Regions from separate parts of the Serratia sp. HNCC26DJ206 genome, predicted to be linked through region 1. Evidence: predicted binding sites of a transcription regulator. Region 1 holds the regulator's gene; the other holds the start of a gene.
What was found. Region 1 encodes Fur, which represses iron uptake genes when iron is present. Its sites were predicted from a motif close to ATAATAATGAGAACNACTATCAA; they were not measured.
Positions count from the first base shown of each region.

Region 1 (3,157 bases):
TGGATGCTCTGAACAAACTGGCGGACCAGCGCAACATCAGTCGCAGCGAATTGATTGAGCAAATGCTGCTGGCAAAACTGGCGGAAGAGCAGCCAGAGCCATGATCTCTTCAGCCGCACGCGCGGCTCGGCGTTAAGGATGACGCCGGATCAACACCGCTTGTAGTGATTCCCCGGTATCGCATAAATGCGATAAAACCCCAGAGCACATTTCTGGCATGATAGATATTTACCGGTAAGAGAGAGTCACCACGCTGAACTCTTGCCTTGATCTCACGTAAGACGATACCCAAAAGGCTCGACGTTGCAGGTAAGCAACCCGCGAACTCCAAAGGTATATCCACTGAATTAAAAAGGTTATCTGCAATATGGCTCATGTAGGCATTTTCTTTGGCAGCGATACTGGCAATACCGAAAACATTGCCAAGATGATCCAGAAAAATCTTCAGCAAAAATATGGCAAAGACGTGGCTGAAATTCACGACATTGCCAAAAGCAGTAAAGAAGATCTGGAAGCTTTCGACATCCTGCTGCTCGGCATCCCAACCTGGTATTACGGTGAAGCCCAGTGTGACTGGGATGACTTCTTCCCAACGCTGGAAGATATTGACTTCAACGGCAAACTGGTGGCGCTGTTTGGTTGTGGTGACCAAGAAGACTATGCAGAATATTTCTGCGATGCGATGGGTACCATCCGTGACATCATTGAACCACGCGGTGCTGCGATCATCGGCCACTGGCCAACCAAGGGTTACCACTTCGAAGCCTCTAAAGGCTTGGCAGACGACCATCACTTTGTCGGCTTGGCCATTGACGAAGATCGTCAGCCTGAGTTGACCAACGAACGCGTAGATGCCTGGGTCAAACAGATCAGCGAAGAGCTGAGCCTGGCTGACATCGTCGGCTAAGTACCCCTTTCCAGATATTGTACAAAAGCCCTGCAAAGCGCATAGTGTTGGCTACAGGGCTGCTATCGGTATCGCGGATTAGAGTAATAGAAGCAACAAGTCTGTAACTTCCCGCACCATCAGGGTAGACTGCGGCATCGGTTTATCCCATCCATCATCAAGACGTTGCATGTACCCTATGCAACAGCGCAGATATACCTTTGTTAACGACCGACGGTTTCTATTTAGGGCAAGCGGTTCTATAATGAGACGCAATTAACTCTTTGTGCCGACCGATGCCATAGGCTAAAACGCCTCAACTTGATTAGCATAGTAACAGGACTGAATCCGCATGACTGACAACAATAACGCATTGAAGAAGGCCGGCTTAAAAGTCACGCTTCCGCGACTCAAAATCCTGGAAGTCTTGCAGGATCCGGCATGCCATCACGTCAGTGCGGAAGATCTGTACAAAAAACTGATAGATATGGGTGAAGAAATTGGCTTAGCAACGGTTTACCGCGTGCTGAACCAATTTGATGACGCGGGCATTGTGACTCGTCACAATTTTGAAGGCGGTAAATCCGTATTCGAACTGACCCAGCAACATCATCACGACCACCTGATTTGCCTGGACTGCGGCAAAGTGATCGAGTTCAGCGACGAGCCTATCGAAGTACGTCAGCGTGATATCGCCAAACAGCACGGTATCAAGCTCACCAATCACAGCCTGTACCTGTACGGCCATTGTGAGGTGGGTGATTGCCGCGAAAACGATACGCTGCACGATAAGCGATAACTCTGGCCTGCCAGAAATGAGAAACCGCCTTGATGGCGGTTTTTTTGTGCCTGCGATTTACAGATAAAAAATCCCCGGACAGGCCGGGGACAATGATAATGCCAAATATTACACTCTCTTATAGCACTTTTCTCTGACACGGGACTTCACCTGCAGCCCATCCGCCGACACGCAAATGGGCTGAGTTTTGGCTTAGGCTTTTACCGGCTCAGCACGGCTGAAGCGTTTGCCATCCGGGCTGACCGCGCGGATTTGAACATCACCCGCAACGGCCGGGCGAGCACGATCGTCATAGCGCTGCCACTGTTTGCCACCGTCGGTAGAATATTCAATCCCCAGACCTGGTAAGGCGATATTAGCCTCCAGTTTGCCATCGACAACGCGTGCCCCCGGAACTGGCAGACGGTAGCTCACGCCACTTTTATCCAGCTTGGCCAACTCACGTTGCCCGATCAGGTTGGCAAAGTGCAGCCAGTCTTTTTCTAGCGCCTTGGTATCGACCTGATGGGTTTCGCCACCTTTGTATTCACGGCCGGCTTTATAGTCCTGTTCCCAGCTCGCACGATGCCAAGCACGTTCCGCAACCGACAGCGCTCGTGGGTAAATCATATATTCCATTTGCTGATCGGTACGCACAACCTCACTCCACAGCTGGGCTGAAAGACCATAAGCACCCGGCCATGGTTTATCACTCTTGGCAGTGAAGTGGTTGCCATCACGGTCAACCGAAGTTTCAGCGTTTTGTGGCAGGTTGTCTGGCGCGAAGCTGAAGATCTTCTGCTCATCGCTGAAGCGGGTGCCCCAGTAGTAACCATGCTCTTCCGGGGTCACTTCATAAGGGAAATCCATGTAAACGTAATCCGGGTTGGAGAGCACAACGTCATAACCCTTGTTCGCCCAGTCGTTAGCCGAGTCGAAGCCGCCCCAGTACAGGGTATCCCAGAAGTTCACCGCAACATTCTTAGTCGCGAAAGCTTTCGAGTCTTTGGCATCTTTCAGGCCATCCTGCCACGCCTGCATTCTGTCAATACCGTGCGCTTTCACCAGTTGGCTAACTTCAAGCCCGAAGTAGCTCGGCAAGTGCTCCATATCTTCCACTTTGCCGCCTTTGATGATCGCCTGACAAACCTCAGACTTGGCCCATGGTTTATCTTCTTTGCTCAGATCAAGAATGCCCTTGCCCGCTTCCGGCTTCTTCACATCGGTATAACCAGCACCCAAGCGGATATTCTTCGCTTCATCCCCACCAAAGTGCCAGGTTTGCAGTGGTTGACCGGCTTCTTTGTGCATCTGGGCGACTTCACCAATCACTTTATCAACAAAGTTTTTGGATGAATCCAGGCACGGGTTCAGGTAGCTCTGACGGTTAAAATACTGCACTGAGGTGGTATTAGAGGTATCTGTCGGATCCACCAGACGGAACTCATTCGCCTCTTTCTCTTTACCTTCGGCCAGCAGTTTCTTGTAGCGCG
Region 1 covers NZ_JBXUGP010000015.1:30,421-33,577, forward strand. The annotation lists gene ybfE (LexA regulated protein) at 1-104, shown strand, start outside; gene fldA (flavodoxin FldA) at 368-907, shown strand; gene fur (ferric iron uptake transcriptional regulator) at 1,239-1,685, shown strand; gene AC2A1E_RS11645 (beta-N-acetylhexosaminidase) at 1,878-3,157, opposite strand, start outside.

Region 2 (3,157 bases), on a different contig from region 1:
GCTCCAGTTCGCGGTAACTCAGGCTGCGTTGCGGGTCAATCAGGGCAATGGCGTCATTGTCTGCCTGCCGGGCCAAGATCTCGGTCAGCGGCTTATCGATCCAATAGCCACGCTCACGGTAACGGCGTGCGAAATCCTCGGGCCAGGGGGTAAAAGCAATACTCATAAGATGTTTATCCTTGAAGGCCAAAGGCACGCAGCATGGTGCTGAGTTTGGTGCCGGTTTCATGCCATTCAGCCTGTGGAGATGAGTCCGGCACAATGCCCGCACCGGCAAACAGGCGCACCTGATTGGCGTTGACCGTACCGCAGCGGATAGTAACCACCCACTCACCGTTGCCTTCGGCGTCGCACCAGCCGACGATGCCGCCAAATAGGCCACGCTCAAAAGGCTCCAGCTGTGCGATCAACTCGCGCGCAGCCAGCGTTGGTGTGCCGCAGAGTGCAGGCGTCGGGTGCAACAGGCAGGCCAGCGACAGCGCGTTCTCTGCCCGCTCGGCCACTTCGCCGTCGATCGGCGTCGAAAGATGCCACAGCGTTGTGGTGCTCAGCAGCTCCGGGGAAGCGGGAATATGCAGATGGCGGCAGCGGCCACGCAAGACCTGACGCATATCTGCGGTGACAATCTGGTGTTCATAGCGATCTTTAGCCGATGTCAGCAATTGCTCACTAACTTGACGATCGCGCTGAGGATCGCTTTCACGCCGTGCCGATCCGGCCAGCGGATTGGAATAGAACTGATTGCCGTACTTGCGCAGCAGCAGTTCCGGGCTGGCACCCACCAACGCCCCCTCTTCGAGCGGGACATGGAAATGGAAACCCTGCGGATTCTGGGCAATGATGCGCATCATCAGCGCCTGCGGATCTATCCGTTTACTGGTTTCAATCTCCAGCAAGCGAGAAAGCACCACTTTTTCCAGTTGTTCACCGCCGGTTGCCTGCACTGCATCGGCCACCATCTGCATAAACTGCGCCTGCTCTGGCAACTCGGTTTGGCGGGTGATGGTGGGCAATGCGGCAGCCGTGGGTTTCACGTCTGCCATAAAGGCTTCACGTTCAAACCATTGGGTTTGCTGGGGGATAAATAACGCCGACGGTTGACGGGTATCGAAAGGAATAGCGCCGCACAGCACCGGGTTTGGTATTCCTGCCTGCTGGGCTTGGGCAAACGCCTGCTGTACCACCCGCTGGAAGGTGCCTTGCAGATTGTCGCCATCGGCGGCAGGCTGCGTAATTTTGGCAAAGTACCCTTGCGTGCTCAGGCTACGATAAGGAGAAGTAAAAAAGAAACCTGAGGTTGGGGAAACCGTGACTGGCTGTAGCGCACAACTCCTGCTCTGCAGATCCTCTTGTTCGACCCCCTTAACTGCTAACACCATCGGTACTCCCTTTTCATCGTTAATAACAATCAACATAATAATGATTATCATTTGTATTTGATTGCGATAAAGTACCTTTCAGCATTTGTCATGTCAATAAATGCAAACACTTATTTTCATCAGTTTTAGATATTAATTTTCAATACTCATTCATTGAATTGATGGCCATTAGCATTCAACAGGAGATTACCGAAAATGATAAATACCTTACGGCTCGGGCTGGCGCTGTTTGCCATGTTGGCGCTGGGCGTAGCTCAGGCGGCAGCTACTGCCGAATGGCCACGCAGTATCACCACCCCACACGGAGTGATTACCCTCAATCAGCCACCGGTACGGATTGTCTCCACCAGCGTCACCGTCACCGGCACTCTGTTAGCCATCGACGCCCCGGTGATCGCCAGTGGAGCCACCAGCCCGAACAACCGGCTGTCAGATAAGCAGGGTTTTTTCCATCAATGGGGTGAGATCGCCGCCCAGCGCGGTGTGAAGCGCTTATACATCGGCGAACCCAATGCCGAAGCGATAGCCGGTGAGGCCCCCGACCTGATTGTGATGTCCGCCACCGGCGCCGATTCCGCGCTGCGCCTGTACGAGCAGTTATCGGCTATCGCACCGGTACTGGTGGTGAATTACGACGACAAGAGCTGGCAGGAACTGGCACTCATTCTCGGCCAAGCTACCGGACATGAAGCGCAGGCGGAGAAAGTCGTCGGTGAGTATGCAGCACGAGAAAAGGCGCTGAAGCAACGGATGACGCTGCCCCCGCAGCCCACGTCGGCACTGGTATTACGCAGCGACGGCAAAAATGCCAACCTGTGGACCGCCGATTCCTCTCAAGGGCAACTGCTGCAACAGTTAGGCTTTACCCTGGCGACGTTGCCGCCAAAGCTCAACGCCAGCACTAGTCAGGGGGCGCGCAAAGACATTATTCAATTAGGCGGGGAAAATCTGGCGCAGGGCCTGAATGGCCAGACCCTGCTGCTGTTTGCCAATGACGAAACTGACGTGCAGCGGCTGATGAACAACAACTTTCTGGCGCATCTGCCCGCGGTAGAAAACCAACGGGTTTATGCGCTGGGCAACGACACTTTCCGTCTGGATTATTACAGCGCCAGCAACCTGCTGACGCGTCTTGAGCAGCTATTTATTTCTCAGTAGCTTCAGCGGCGGGTTGTAGCACATGGCTCTGCCCGCCACTGCCTACCTGGCGCAAACCACGCATGGCGAACGCCAGTACTACCGCCAGCAGCACGGCACCAAAACCGAAACTGCTTGAGGTCATGGCTGGCAGCATAAATGCCCCCATCGCCCCCAGCAGCAACGCACCGAGCGCATCGCCGACCACGTTCTGTGCGGTCCACAGCCCGTTGATGCGGCCAAGAAACGCATCCGGCGTCAGGTTCTGAATCAGCCCATACTGCAACAGCGAGTTCAGCGCGCTGAAATAACCAAAGGCCACCAGGCACAGCAGCGCCATGCCATACCACGGCATCAGGCCAAACAGCCCGATGGCAGCGAATGCGGCAATTGCCGTCAGCAGCATCACCCACCCTGGCCGGGCAACCTGTGCCACTCGCCCACTGGTGAAAGCACCGATCGTCGCCCCCAGCGGCACGGCGGCATACATAAAGCCCAGGTGCGCGATGCTCACATTCCACATGCCGGAGATCGCCGGGTACAACACCCGCACCGCGCTGGCCATGGTCATCAGCGCGCCGATCAGCGCCACCATGCCAATCACTTTATTCTGCAACAGAAAGCTAAAGCCGCCGATCAAG
Region 2 covers NZ_JBXUGP010000044.1:3,460-6,616, forward strand. The annotation lists gene AC2A1E_RS21845 ((2,3-dihydroxybenzoyl)adenylate synthase) at 1-166, opposite strand, end outside; gene AC2A1E_RS21850 (isochorismate synthase) at 174-1,379, opposite strand; gene fepB (Fe2+-enterobactin ABC transporter substrate-binding protein) at 1,575-2,537, shown strand; gene entS (enterobactin transporter EntS) at 2,524-3,157, opposite strand, start outside.
Region 2: a site for Fur is predicted at 1,414-1,436, ahead of AC2A1E_RS21850 (isochorismate synthase). Genes of this name have one in related genera too.